Regions from separate parts of the Amphibacillus xylanus NBRC 15112 genome, predicted to be linked through region 1. Evidence: a T-box and tRNA genes for the amino acid it is inferred to sense, from the RefSeq annotation. Region 1 holds a T-box; the other holds one or more tRNA genes.

Region 1 (7,962 bases):
CTTAGCCCGTCTGTAATAAACATAATTTGAATCATTATTAATGAGTTCGCGGATAAATGATTGACGATCAATCGTAAACGGATTTGCCTCAATTTCAATAACTTTACCCTTATCATAAAAGTGTGTCAATTGAAACTTCTCTTCATCAATAAGATCGTAAAGCGCAATTTTACCTAAAGAAAAGTGATTTGTTAATTTATCCAAATACGTATGGACTACACAACCTTTAGTTAATTGCTGTGCTAGTTCTTTGGCCATATCATTGACAATCTGTAAGTAACGATTTGTTCTAACGCTTCGATAATAAAGTTTAAAACTAATTAATGTCGTAATCATCAAGACTCCAATGATTGCAACACCGAGTAAGTCATACATTTTATAGAGATAGACAGTTAAAATACCTGTTGGCAAAGTATATGTCATACTGATCAACAAGAAATAAAAACCCTCATCTAAAAATGATGATTTCTTTCCATAAAAAAAACACTTAATCAAATAATATATCAACTGGTTAACTAAAAAGTAAGTAACCATATAAGCTAGAATCTGAATGATATTAACATTTAAAAACATCAGACGATACGGGATATATATGCCTACAATTTGATAGCTTGCTGCTGATAAAATCGATACAAATAAAAAAGACAGTGAATTTAATGCCACACGATGATGTTCACATTTATTTTTGATTAGTTTAAGAATAACAAAGACAACTGCAACTTGCGTAAACATAACTTCAATATATAAACCAAACAGTAAATAAACCGCTAAACTAACTCCGAAAATCGGAAAAATTGACGATTTATTTATTTGAATTGGAAATACTGCCGTAGTAAGTGCTAATAAGATAAAGATTACTAGATTAGATAAATCGAATGTCTCCGTTGGATAATATTTATAAAATAGCGTTGTAATGATCGGTGGCCAAATAAACAACCAGATTCCCCATACTGCTATTTGTTTTTTCCTTGATATCATAAATTCACCTCAATTATGGCTAACAAAACGCTCAATTGAGTGAATACGTTTTGTTCATACTAAGTATAGTAGTTTATCATAAAATTCGCAATCCAAACTACTCATAAAAAAGGAATATGTTTCCTTTGTATATAACAAAAGTCATAATTTAGCCAAAAAAAACTGGCTACCCTGTTTTTGGGTAGCCGAGTTCCACTTACTTCCTTAATTCATTTAATCGATTAACAACTTTTTCTCGTTGCTCTAAATATTCTTGTTCTTTCGCTTTTTCTGCTGCGACTATTTTTTCCGGAGCTTTACTAACAAAACTCTCATTGTTTAATTTCTTCTGAACACGGTCAACTTCTTTATTTAATTTGACTAATTCTGCTTCAAGACGTGCAATTTCTTTTTCGTAGTCAATTAACCCTGCAAGAGGTAAGTACAATTCAGCGCCTGAAACAACTGCTGACATTGACTCATCTGGTGCAATCGCATCAACTGCGATTGTCAAATTGCCTGTATGACAGAATTTCTCTAGATAATGTTGATTATTTTTTAATTCATCAGCGATTTGTTCATTATTCGCTTTAATGACTAAATCTACAGGTTTAGACATTGGTGTATCAACTTCTGCACGAATATTTCTTACTGAGCGAATAATATCAACTAGGTGCTTCATTTCAGTTGCAGCTTGTTCATTAGTAAGCTCCTCGTTTACTTTCGGCCAGCTCGCTTGAGTAATCGATTCTCCTTCATGCGGAATATGTTGCCAAATCTCCTCTGTTACAAATGGCATGAATGGATGTAGCATACGTAAGATTTGATCTAATACATAAACGAGAATAGATCTTGTGGTTAACTTCGCTTGCTCATCTTCTCCATAGAGTGGGATTTTCGCCATTTCAATATACCAATCACAGAAATCATCCCAAATGAAGTTATACAGGTAACGACCTACCTCACCATAATCATAACGTTCACTATGGCGGTTAACTTGAGCAATTGTTTCATTTAATCGTGTTAAAATCCACTCATCAGCTACATTTTTCTGACCCTTAAGATCAATTGATTCTGTTGTTAAACCATCAAGGTTCATAATTACAAAGCGTGAAGCGTTCCAAATTTTATTAATAAAGTTCCAAGTAGATTCAACCTTTTCCCATTGGAAACGAACATCTTGGCCTGGTGATGAGCCTGTCGCTAAGAAGTAACGTAATGAGTCAGCACCATACTTTTCAATTACATCCATTGGATCGACACCATTGTTTAATGACTTACTCATTTTGCGTCCTTCTGAATCCCGCACTAATCCGTGAATCAATACATCTTTAAATGGACGTTTTCCAGTGAAATGTTTCGATTGGAAAATCATTCTCGCTACCCAGAAGAAAATAATATCATAGCCTGTAACGAGTGTATCAGTTGGGAAATAACGTGTAAAATCTTCATTCTCTACATCTGGCCAATTTAATGTTGAGAATGGCCATAATGCAGATGAGAACCACGTATCTAGAACATCTTCATCTTGCTTCCAGTTTTCGATATCAGCTGGTGCTTCTTTACCAACATATACTTCACCTGTTTCTTTATGATACCATGCTGGGATGCGGTGTCCCCACCATAATTGACGAGAAATACACCAATCTCTAATGTTTTCCATCCAACGTAAATAAGTACCTTCGAATCGTTCTGGGACAAAGTTAACCTTTTGCTCAGGATCTTGCTGCATGTTAACAGCTGCCTCAGCAAGTGGCTTCATCTTCACGAACCATTGTGTTGATAAATATGGCTCTACAACAACGCCAGTTCGCTCTGAATGACCAACAGAATGGACATGCTCTTCAATCTTAAACAACGTACCATCCTCTTGAAGATCTTTAACAATTTGCTTACGGCATTCAAATCGATCTAAGCCTTGATATTTACCAGCGTTTTCATTCATCGTACCATCTTCATTCATCACGAGGATACGTTCTAAATTGTGACGGTTACCGATCTCAAAATCATTTGGATCATGTGCTGGTGTAATTTTTACTGCGCCAGAACCAAATTCACGATCAACATAATCATCAGCAATAATCTCAATCTCACGACCAACGATTGGTAAAATTGCTTTCTTACCAATTAGATGTTGATATCGCTCATCTTTAGGATGGACTGCAATCGCAGTATCACCTAACATAGTTTCTGGGCGTGTTGTAGCTATTTCAATATAACCAGAGCCATCTTTAAGCGGATATCTCATATGATAGAAATGTCCAGGTACCTCTTCGTGAATAACTTCAATATCAGAAAGAGCCGTTTGTGTTGATGGATCCCAGTTAATAATATATTCACCACGATAAATTAAGCCTTCTTCATACAATTTAACGAAAACTTCTTTTACCGCTTCTGATAATCCTTCATCAAGAGTAAAGCGTTCTCGAGAATAATCTAAACCTAAACCGAGATTTTCCCATTGCTCACGAATATGATCAGCATAAATGTGCTTCCATTCCCAAGCTTTTTCAACAAACTTTTCACGGCCTAAATCATAACGACTAACGCCTTCTTCTCTTAACTTCGCCTCAACTCGTGCTTGTGTCGCAATACCTGCGTGGTCCATTCCAGGTAGATAAAGGACATCATAGCCTTGCATTCTTTTCATTCTTGTAATGATATCTTGTAAAGTCGTATCCCATGCGTGACCGATGTGTAGTTTTCCAGTTACGTTTGGCGGTGGAATCATAACTGTAAAAGGTTGTTTATCTGGATCTCCTGTTGCTTCGAAAAATTTACCCTCTACCCAATATTGATAACGACCTTTTTCAACAGCGGCTGAATCATATTTGGGTGGCAAATTATGTTGTTCTGTCATTTGCTATTCCTCCTATTAATTAAACACTTCAATTTTTTTCATTAAAAAACCCAACTCATCCATATAGAAAAAGGACGAATTGGGTTGATCATTCCGTGGTACCACCTTTGTTTACAGCATAAATAAGCTGTACACTCAATTGATTGATAACGGTTTTAAACCGGTTTAACCTACTGATCAGAGACGTTCAGCTAAACAACATCCAAGGCTACCTTCTGCGATAAATGACTTAGAAATCTTTCAGCATTTGATTTCCTCTCTAAAAGCTTTATTCGCATACTCTTCCTCTTCATCGTTATTAGTTAATTTGTAATCTAACAGTTATTTTATCCAATAACCACATGAAAAGTCAATATACTAACTCAAAAAAGTGATAACATCCGGTCATTCATGCATATAATACACCATTAGGTCAATGAAAGGGTGAGAAAATGTTTCGTAACAGACGTTTCAGAATCCCACCAGAATACCGTGAGTATCTCATAATTATCGAGAAAAGTTTAGTTCCAATCACAATTGTACAAATCGTTCGTGCAATTCTATTCCCTTCATTATTAGATATTGTACTATTAGGCATTTTTATTGGGGTATATATGCTAATATACTTAGATCTAATTTAATTAATACAATATAAATCCATTAAAATAAGTGTCGAAAATAATTTCCACACTTATTTTTCTTATATTTAATTAGGAATGTATAAAATTTGCCCTTGATTAACATCAGTCGTATCAAGACGATTAATTCGTTGTAATTTCGTTAAATTTACTTGATATTTTTCTGAAATGCTTTCTAACGTATCATCATTCTGTACAATGTAAATCTTTAATTGGGAGAAGCGTTCTTCAGCTTCATCAGGTTGTTCAAATAAATCAAGTAAGTATGTTGGATGCTCAATACGTTCTTCTTCTTGTTCAACATCATCACTATCAAATTCATCATCAAACGATGCTGTACGCGCTTCTTCTAGTACTTCCTCTTTTTTATCTACCGTGACACTCACTTCTGGTTTGACTTCTTCACGAGGTTTAAATGGCAGAACCTTTTCTTCAACTTCTACTTTTTCCTCTTTTACATCTATTTCTTCCTCTTCTACAGGCTCTGGCTCTTCTTCCTTAATTTTTAGATCGAATTCAACACGCTCATCTTCTTCAGTAACTTCATCGACTGCTTCGATAACTTCTTCAATTACCTCATCTAATGGTTCTTCTGTTTCAACCTGTCGATCATATTCAAGACCACCTATCTCAATCGTAGCCTCCAATATCATTTTTCGAGGATCTGGAATTTTGTAATCAAAGTGATCCACACTTACAGTTAAGTCTGATAGCTGACGAATTCGCTCATGAGGGATCGAGATATCAATTGGAAAATGATGAAGAAAATCACAAATGCCGTCCTCATCACGCTCTACTCGCTTAAAGTAACGCGCTTGAATTTCCTCTTCATCTTCAACATCTCGATCATCATCAACAAATACAGGTAAATACTCTCCTGTTAATGCAATAATTCCACGAATTGACACATAATCTGGATGTGATTCAATTGTAATCTCCGGATCAAGTCCAATTCCTAACATTTCTGAGACGCCTTCATTTCTATGAAAATATAACGTTTCAGTTAAATCAAAATGAAATGGCCTTACTTCTTTATCTGCCATCACCCTTCCTCCTTCTTTAAAAATTCCGCAGTTCCGATTTAAGTCAGAATACGTTCATTTCTCAGCTTAAAGACGTCGAGGATGTTTACAACAAATTAAATATAATTTAATCGGAATGTAGTATTATCAATCATTACAACAGTACACGTCTTCTATATCAGATATATGATTTTTACACAATAATATGCTTATCATCCCTATCAAAAGCTGATTTTCTTAATAAAAATATGAATCTTATATTTTAACTAATTGGGCAAATTACTATCAATCTGGTAAAATATACGATGATTAACCCCATCAGTTTGGAAAAATCCTTAAAAAAAGTTAGGTGATTAACTTGCGTAAACAAAACAGTATGGTTGCTTACTTATTAATTGGGATTGGTTTTTACTATTTATTAGAGCAATTATCTATCCCATTTCTTGAACCTTTAACAACTTGGCCAAGCTTATTAATTATTTTCGGAATTAGTTTACTCATACATAGTTACTTAAAGCGAGATTATGATAAGCTTTTTCCTAGTATTCTTGCATTAGGATTCGGTATTCACTACCATGCACTGACACTGTACCCTAATTGGCTTGATCATTGGAGTGTCTATGCAGTAATCCTTGGGATTGCATTTCTTTTGCGTTATCAGAAAACAAAAACAGGACTATATCCTGGTTTATTTTTATTATTGATTGGTTTATTTATGATCATTTCACTTACAAATAATCCATTTTCTGATTCTGTTGATGTATTGATCAAAGTTCTCGAGGATTACTGGCCAGTTGGCTTAATTGTATTTGGTGTTTATTTATTATTTAAAAAACGATAAGTCTAAAATACAGCTAAAATATAAAAACAGGAATCCAGTTTAATACTAGATTCCTGTTTTTATTTGCATTGGATTTTAAAATTGCTTGAAGGATAGTTTTTAAAGAGTTTAATTTATATTGCTACTCTCAGCAATATCAACTAAAACTTTTTACAAGCTAGACGTTTTTATGCTAAATATGCTTGAATCGCGTTCCAGGCTGCTTCTTTCCCCTGTGCTGTTTCGGATGAAAATGGGATAACTTGATCTCCTGGTTCGATTGATAAAGTTTCTTTAATTAACTTCACTTGCTTGTTAACTTGTCCTTTTTTAATTTTATCTAATTTCGTTGCGATGATAATGACTGGAATGTCGTAATGTTTTAAGAAATCATACATCATCACGTCATCATTTGTAGGTTTATGTCTAATATCAACGACTAAAATCGTTGCGCGAAGCGGTTCACGTTCAGAGAAATAGGTTTCCATCATTTTACCCCAAGCTTCACGCTCTGTTTTAGAAACTTTCGCATAACCATATCCAGGAACGTCAACAAAATAAAAGAATTCATTAATTAAATAATAATTTAATGTTTGGGTTTTTCCTGGTTTTGAAGAAGTTCTTGCTAAAGCTTTTCGATTGATCATTTTGTTTATAAATGATGACTTCCCAACATTAGAACGACCTGCTAGTGCGATTTCAGGTAAGTTTTCAGTTGGATATTGATTTGGTGAGACCGCGCTAATTGTAAATTCTGATTGTGTTACTTTCATTCTACACCTCCTTAAGTGCGTGTTCTAATACTTGATCTAGATGACTCACTGGAATAAAGTCAAGACTCTTACGAACACTGTCTGGAATGTCGACTAAGTCCTTTTCATTATCTTTTGGTAAAATTATTGTTGAAAGTCCAGCTCGATGTGCACTTAAAGCTTTTTCCTTTAGCCCACCTATTGGCAATACACGACCTCTAAGCGTAATTTCACCTGTCATACCAACTTCACGTCTAACTGGTCGGTTCGTTAAACTTGAGACAAGCGCCGTTGCAATTGTAATACCTGCTGACGGACCATCTTTAGGTGTTGCCCCTTCAGGAACGTGAATATGGATATCATGGGTTTGATAAAAATCAGGATCAATTGAAAGTTCCGTTGTTCGTGATCTAACATAACTTAAAGCTGCTTGTGCAGATTCTTTCATCACGTCACCTAATTTACCTGTCAAAGCAAGCTTACCTTTACCTGGAACAATACTCACTTCAATCGATAATGTATCGCCACCTGCAGCTGTATATGCTAAACCTGTTGCAGCACCAACTTGATCTTCAGTTTCCATCATACCATAACGATAGATCGGTTTACCTAATAAATTTTCTAACTGTTTTTTCGTAACGATAATACGTTTTTTCTCTTCTGATACATATAGTTTAGTTGCTTTGCGGCAAACAGATGCGACTTGTCTCTCTAATTGACGAACGCCTGCTTCTCGGGAATAACGACGAATTAACTGTGTAATCGCTTCATCACGAATTTGCAGTTGCCCTTTTGTTAATCCATGTGCAGCTATTTGTTTCGGAATCAAATGCTCCTTAGCAATGTGTAATTTCTCTACTTCAGTATAACCAGCAATTGAAATAATCTCCATTCGATCAAGAAGAGGTGCTGGAATCGTCTGTAAATTATTCGC
Region 2 (7,962 bases), 780 kb from region 1:
TTAATTGATGAACTGTTAGGCGCAAAGTTTAACAATATTAAAGAAAATCAGTTTCAAAATAAAAATTCGTTATTGGATCAGTTAAAAAATCTAGTATTGAACGCAACTGACGTAAAAGAAATCAGTGATCTTGATGCGATATTAGTTAGTTTACTTTCAGGGAGTGTCATATTCCTCGTCGACGGCCAAACAGAAGGATTTGAAATCGGTCTAAGAAAGTGGAATCAAAGAAGTATTACAGAATCCACGAATGATAGTGTCTTACGAGGACCTAAAGAATCATTTACAGAGAACCTCCGTTCCAACACTGCTTTAATTAGGCGGAAAATAAAATCACCAAATTTATGGATGGAGAGTCGTGTGATTGGCACAGTAACTCAAACAGATGTGGCGATTATGTATCTAGAAGGGACAGTCGATCAAGCTTTACTAACAGAAGTAAAAAGTCGCTTAGATCGAATAGCTATTGATGGCATTTTAGAAAGTGGCTATATTGAAGAATTGATTCAGGATGAAGCGTTAACACCATTCCCAACGCTCTATAATTCGGAACGTCCAGATGTAGTAGCAAGTGCTATTTTAGAAGGACGTGTTGCCATATTAGTAGATGGGACTCCGTTCGTCTTATTAGCACCAGCATTATTTGTCCAATTCTTTCAAGCTGCTGAGGATTATTATGCAAGAGCCGGCATAAGCTCTGCGTTACGTGTACTTCGATATATGTGTTTTTTAATTGCCTTTTTGGCTCCATCATTATTTATTGCAATCACAACATTTCATCAAGAAATGATTCCAACTGATTTACTTTTTAGTTTGCTTGCACAAAGAGAACAGATCCCTTTCCCAGCGGTTTTTGAGGCACTGTTAATGGAAGTTGCTTTTGAAATTTTGCGAGAAGCAAGCTTGAGAATGCCCAAAGTGATTGGTTCTGCAATTTCAATCGTTGGTACATTAGTGATTGGTCAAGCTGCCGTTGAAGCAGGACTTGTATCAGCAGCTTTAATTATTGTCGTTTCAACAACTGCAATCGCATCATTTGTTTTCCCATCTAATGACTTATCTATTGCTACTCGAATGCTTCGATTCCCGTTAATGCTATTAGCCGGAAGCTTCGGGTTATTCGGGGTCATGATCGGGGTTATCTCATTAGTCTTACATTTATGTAATCTTCACTCATTTGGTGTACCATATATGAGCTCAATTGCACCTTATATTAATGATGAACAAAAAGACACACTCATTCGACTCCCCTTTTGGTTCATGCGAACAAGACCAAAAGAATTAAAGCGTAAGAATTTAATTAGAAATCAAACACCAAAGCCTCGACCACCGAAATGATAAGCAATTTAGGTTTGAGATACTTAAACTAGTGATGATTGATGCTAACAAAAATATGAGAAACCACACAATTGAACTAGAAGGAAGGATTCGTTTATTATGAAACTACACTTTCGGCTACTATTAATCATATGTATTTTGATTCTTTCTGGATGCTGGGATAAAAAAGAATTAAATGAATTAGCAGTAGCTACTGGCGTTGCTATCGATAAAGCTGAGGATGGTTATCGAGTTAGTGTACAAACCGTCAATTCAAGTGAAGTAACCTCACAGTTAGGTACGAGCGGTGTGATTCCTGTCAATGTTCGGAGTGAGTTTGGGGTAACGATGTATGATGCGACGAGAAAATTAAGCCTTACAAACTCAAAGAGGCCCTATGGCTCTCACTTACAAGCGCTTATCATTAGTCAGGAGGTCGCTAAAGAAGGGATCGCTGCAGTTATCGACTATTTTTCACGTGATAATGACTTTCGTTCTGATTTCTTGATTATATTAACTAGGGATACAGAAGCTAAAGATATATTAAAAATGCAAACCGTAACTGAAAAAATCCCAATGAAAGCGATCCTTTCTATGTTAGAGATATCAGCAGATATTACCGGTAGTACTCATATTATGGATATGAGGGACTTTTTAAATATAATCGCATTACCTGGGCGAAGTCCTATTATCCCTGTTATTGATGTTGTGGGTGATCTAGAAGTTGGGCCGACGAAAGCTAACACTGAAAGCACAGAACCACCTGCTACTTATATTTACAACGGTGCAGGGATCCTACAAGAGGATAAGCTTATTGGTTATATTGATTCAGAGGTTATAAAATCGGTGAATTATTTGACAGACAATATTACTCACACCATTGAAAACTATACTTGTTCCGACAGCGGAAAGATATCTTTAGAAATTCTCCAATCCAAAACTAAACGTAAAGCTAAGCTAAATGAAGAAGGCAAACCATTCATTGATGTTAATATTCGTTCAATCGCAAATATTGGTGAATCCAATTGTTCATTAGATTTATTAGATCCCAATTCAATTAACGAACTAGAAAAAAATTTTGCAGAACAACTTAAAACAGATCTTCAAACATCTATTAAAATGATTCAATCGGAATATCAGTTAGACATCTTTGGCTTTGGTGAAGATATCTATCGTTATCATCCTAAAGTTTGGGCAGAGCTTAAAGACGATTGGCAAGAGCATTTTGCGAATTTAGAGGTCAATATTGATGTGGGTGTGAACATTACACAATTAGGCTCTACAAAAAATTCAATTCAACAGTACATTCAGGAGTAAGTTATGTTGAAAATAATAATCATTTTATTTGTCGCTGCTATGATCATTTTCATAGAATATCCAACAATCAAACAAAAAAATATCAAAAGTGATAAAGTAAGCTTTTTTATGTTCCTAATCATTGGTATTGGGATAAATTTGATTGCTAATATAAACATTAAAGTTCCAAGTTTAATTAAATGGCTTAAGATAGTCTATCAGCCAATAAGCCAACTTGTCGCAAGTTGGCTTAGTTAAGGAGATCTTACTTAAAATGAGTACAAAAGAAATGATTAATTCCTATCAACTTACCATTATGGTTGCGCTCATAACAGTTGGTGATGCCATATTAGTCTTACCAGCATCAGTAGCAATTGTCGCTAAACAGGATGCTTGGATCTCGATGTTATTAAGTTTACTTTTTGGTTCACTCGTAGTACTTTTGTTTGTAAAAGTAAGTAAACTTCAGTCGAATCTATCCTTTGTACAGGTAATTCTAAAAATTCTCGGTAAGCCAATTGGCTCAATTGTCGTAATGTTTTTTTTACTTTATTTACTATTCTCAGTCTCCATCCTTTTACGTGAATTAGGCGATTTTATTACGACACAAATTTTGCTTGAAACGCCCATAAAGGTCATTAATTTATTGTTTATTACTGTTATTATCTTTGGCGTTCGATCTGGATTAGCAACACTTGCACGTGTGAGTGAAGTTTTCTATCCTGTCGTTTTCTTATTTTTGGTGACATTGTTTACCCTAGTATTACCTAGTATTCAAATCGAGTGGATTCGGCCATTACTCGGACATGGATTTAAACCAGTAATCAATGGAACGATTATCGCAACGTCATTTCCATTCATGGAGTTAATCGTTATCTTAATGTTTATACCGAATATACTGAAAAAAAATAAATTCAGAAAAAACTTTTTAACAGGTGCATTATTTGGAGGTACTGCATTATTTATTAATGTTTTACTATGTACTATCGTTTTAGGCGTACCAACAACGATCCGTAACGTATACCCTACCTTCATCTTAGCACGGTCAATTTCTGTCGGGCACTACATTCAGAGGATCGAAGGATTAATTGCAATTTTTTGGATGATTACTGTTTTTATTAAAATTACGCTGTACTCTTATGCATTTCACATTGGTGTGAAGCAACTATTTAACTTGAAAAATTATCGCCAGTTAACTTATCCATTTGGCTTTATTTTATTTGGAACGTCAATACTCGTTGCTTCAAATTATACTGAATACAGCGAAATAATTTCCAAATATTGGTCGTATTATGATATGACAGTCGCTATATTCATCCCATTCCTATTGATCATCGTATCAATGTTTAGAAAAAAAACGAACCCACAAAAAAATAAACAGCAAAAAAAAGCTTAACCCATATTGGGTCAAGCTTTTTTACTATGGGCTGTACTGGGATCGAACCAGTGACCTCTTCGATGTCAACGAAGCGTTCTCCCGCTGAACTAACAGCCCGTAATATGGGATAGGTTATTAAGGTTAATTTATACGCTTAAGTCCTATTTAATTTATAGCGTGTTTATAATATAATCGAAATAGACTTTTTCGTCAAGTCTTGATAAATTTTCAGATAATTTGATCTGATTAACACCTTTTAGCTTTTTTTGATATGATAAGAATACACACATAAAACAATGTCTAATAATCCGTTTTAGAAAATGAGGAATATAAATGGAAACACAAAACAATCTCCAATCTAGAAGAATTCCAATTGATTATACAATTGCATTTTTAGTCTTTATCCTTGCAATCTTTAGCCTAGTAGCTATTTATAGTGCCTCTGGTCAATATGCCAGTGGAGATAGTACATACTTTGTTAAACGACAATTAGTTTTTTATGGACTAGGTTTTATCGCCATGATGGTCGTTGCTTCAATTGATTTTGAAATACTTGAGAAGCTAACAATCCCACTCTATATCTGTGGCATACTTCTACTAATGGCTGTTGAGGTATTTGGTGTTGAGAAACTTGGTGCGAAGCGTGCAATTAGTTTGAAAGTTATTGATGTTCAGCCTTCAGAATTTATGAAGTTCTTCTTAATTATCTTAATATCATCATTACTTGCAAAACTAGGAAAGAGCAGACTTAGTTTTAAAGAAAGCATTGTTGTAACAATTAAAATACTCTTCTTTACAGCAATACCACTTGTCTTAATCCTAAGACAGCCTGACTTAGGAACAACTTTAATGATTATCTTTGCTGTTGCGATGTTAATTTACACATCAAGTATTTCATTAAAAATGAGTTATTTACTTACGGCATTAGGAATCAGTGGATTAGGCGCGTTAGTCTTCTTATATTTTAATAATTTTGAGCTTTTTAGTAAGCTTATTCATAGTCACCAACTTTCAAGAATTTATGGTTGGTTAAATCCTGCCGAGCATTCCCAAGGATTTGGCTACCAGCTCCAACAAGCACTACTCGGCATTGGATCGGGACAACTTACTGGTTCTGGCTTTAATCAAGGCTATCAAGTTCAAAGTGGACGTATACCTGAGGTTCACACTGATTTTATTTTTGCTGTCATTGGTGAGGAGTTTGGCTTTATTGGGACAAGTCTATTAATTATCGTATTTTTCTTACTTATCTATCGAATTATCACGATTGCGATAAATGCCAATTCGTTATTTGGTGTTTATATTTGCATTGGTGTTATCGCACTATATACGTTTCAAATTTTCCAAAATATCGGTATGACAATTGGTTTAATGCCGATTACAGGTATTGCACTGCCATTTATCAGTTATGGTGGGAGTTCATTATTAACGAATATGATGGCCCTAGGGTTAGTCACAAGTGTCCATCTAAGAACAAAAACTTACATGTTTGGTGAGGACGAATCAATGGAATAGGGGAAATGATTATGAAGAAACGACTGAAAAAATTTGATTATGGACTGATTGCGGTTGTTTTAGCACTATCAGTTTTTGGTACGATTATGATCTACAGCTCTAGCTATACGCTTAGTACATTACAATATGATCATGGTCATTACTTCTTTATGCGTCAATTAGTGTTTCTCGTTCTGGGATTATCAGTCTTTGCTGTCATGTCGTTTATTTCATTAAAGACTTTAGGAAAGTTAAGCCCATTTTTAATCATTATTTCAATTATTCTACTCTTTCTCGTATTAATTCCAGGTATTGGCGTTGTGCGAAATGAGGCTCGAAGATGGCTTGCATACCCATTTACATTTCAACCTTCAGAAATTGTTAAAGTATTTATGATCATTTACTTTGCTCATATTTATGCAAAAAAACAACCTTATATCGACCAATTTAAAAAAGGAGTATTACCTCCTCTCTTAATATTGGCATTTGTTTTTTACCTTATTTTACAACAACCCGATTTTGGGACTGCAACTCATATTTTATTAATTTGTGGTCTAATTATCTTCTTTAGTGGTGTAAAGATGCGTCATATTTTATTACTAGGTTCAATCGGGCTTTCTGGATTATTCTTCATTATGATTTCTCAACCGTATCGATTAAATCGAATTACATCTTTTATGAATACATTCGATGATCCTAGTGGTGATGGCTATCAATTAATTAATTCATATATTTCAATCGCTACAAGCGGGCTTTCTGGCAATGGTCTTGGTAATAGTGTGCAAAAGCTTGGCTACTTACCTGAGGCTCATACGGATTTTATTATGGCTGTTATTGTTGAAGAGCTTGGTTTAATTGCTGTTATTTTTGTAATCGGCTCTTACTTGTTTATTTTATATCGAGGTATTCGTATCGCAAAAGAAGTCGATTCACTATATTTAAGATTATTAGCGTTAGGCGTGACCTTTCAAATTATCATTCAAGCGGTCTTTAACTTAGGTGCAGTGAGCGGCGTGCTACCAATCACTGGAATCCCACTACCTTTTATTAGCTACGGAGGAACATCACTCGTCTTTACATTACTCTCAGCAGGGATTTTAGTTAACATCTCAGGACGGCGAAGAGAACCTGCAATTAATAATTAAATATAAAAATAGCGTTATTAAGAAAGGATTATTATGACATTTCAAGTTATTCAAGCACAGACAGACAAAGAAATAGCAGATGCGCTGTCAATTCGCAATCAAGTTTTTATTGAAGAGCAAGGTGTAGACCCTAAAATTGAGCATGACCAATATGATGCGGAAGCAATTCATTTTGTTGGTTATCTGAATCAAGAACCGATTGCGGTGGCAAGAGTTCGAATCATTGATCACAAAGGTAAAATTCAGCGTGTTGCTGTATTAAAATCATATCGAAACAAAGGTTATGGAAAAAAGCTGATACTTGCGATTGAGTCATTTTTATCAGAAAAACAGATTTCAAGCTTTTATTTAAATGCGCAGTCTCAAGTCATTGAATTTTATCAATCCCTCGGTTACACCGTTTCATCTGAACCATTTTACGAAGCAAATATTCAACATGTCACGATGGCTAAATAATGCCATCGTTTTTTTATCGCTCAATCTGGATGAGTTATAAGTATATAATTTATAAAATTTGTCTAACCTTACATTATGAAGTTAAAGGGGGACAATAAATGGGATATAATTATAGCTCTGTATTTTTCGAGACTGTCTTTGGTTATTTTGCCTTATTTGTGATTGCAAAAATATTAGGAAAAACACAAATTCGACAACTAACTGCCTTTGACTTTATTTCAGCACTATTACTTGGTGAGTTAGTTGGTAATGCTTTGTACGATGAAAATGTAGGCATACCACATGTAGCCTTTGCGATTGCTACGTGGGGTACGTTAATGTATGTAACAGAGTTCATTACTCAACGATTCAAGGGATCACGCTCTTTACTAGAAGGCCGCCCTGCTATTATTGTTAGAAAAGGCAAGATCGATCGTGAAGCAATGAAGAAAAACAAATTAGACATCAATCAATTTCAACATTTATTACGCTTAAAGGATGTATTTTCATTAAGAGATGTCGAATATGCCATTTTAGAAAATGACGGTACGATATCTGTATTAAATAACACACGCTCACAAACACCTACAAGAAAAGACCTTAAACTTCAAGATGAAAAAGTCTATTTACCTGTTACATTAATAAATGATGGTGAAATTATTGAAGATAATCTAGCTGAAATCAACAAAGACAAAGACTGGCTATACGACCAGATTAAAAAACAAAAAATCTCTTCAATCGAAGAGATCTTTTATGCAGAGTATTTAGAAGATGAGCCACTTTTCATTCAAAAGATGTGAAAAGCGGCTTTTTTTATATAGAATAATTGATTTGGCGGCCAATTCCTGTTATTTCAGCATAACGGTCATCATGTTGATCTGAACTTGATGTTTGTTG

Evidence for each region. The T-box of region 1 lies ahead of AXY_RS05165 (valine--tRNA ligase). A T-box ahead of a tRNA ligase gene usually reads a tRNA of that ligase, here a tRNA-Val.
Region 2: it has a tRNA-Val gene. The T-box ahead of AXY_RS05165 (valine--tRNA ligase) is inferred to sense a tRNA for this amino acid. The anticodon was not compared.

The regions. Positions count from the first base shown of each region.
Region 1 is NC_018704.1:1,043,833-1,051,794, reverse strand. It holds gene AXY_RS05170 (sensor domain-containing diguanylate cyclase) at 1-978, opposite strand, end outside; gene AXY_RS05165 (valine--tRNA ligase) at 1,175-3,817, opposite strand; T-box leader at 3,885-4,119, opposite strand; gene AXY_RS05160 (hypothetical protein) at 4,249-4,437, shown strand; gene spoVID (stage VI sporulation protein D) at 4,503-5,477, opposite strand; gene AXY_RS05150 (LiaI-LiaF-like domain-containing protein) at 5,815-6,297, shown strand; gene yihA (ribosome biogenesis GTP-binding protein YihA/YsxC) at 6,465-7,049, opposite strand; gene lon (endopeptidase La) at 7,051-7,962, opposite strand, start outside.
Region 2 is NC_018704.1:1,828,196-1,836,157, forward strand. It holds gene AXY_RS08970 (spore germination protein) at 1-1,338, shown strand, start outside; gene AXY_RS08975 (Ger(x)C family spore germination protein) at 1,438-2,634, shown strand; gene AXY_RS08980 (hypothetical protein) at 2,641-2,871, shown strand; gene AXY_RS08985 (GerAB/ArcD/ProY family transporter) at 2,888-4,009, shown strand; tRNA gene AXY_RS08990 (tRNA-Val) at 4,037-4,108, opposite strand; gene AXY_RS08995 (FtsW/RodA/SpoVE family cell cycle protein) at 4,325-5,506, shown strand; gene ftsW (putative lipid II flippase FtsW) at 5,518-6,630, shown strand; gene AXY_RS09005 (GNAT family N-acetyltransferase) at 6,664-7,086, shown strand; gene AXY_RS09010 (DUF421 domain-containing protein) at 7,185-7,865, shown strand; gene AXY_RS09015 (hypothetical protein) at 7,879-7,962, opposite strand, start outside.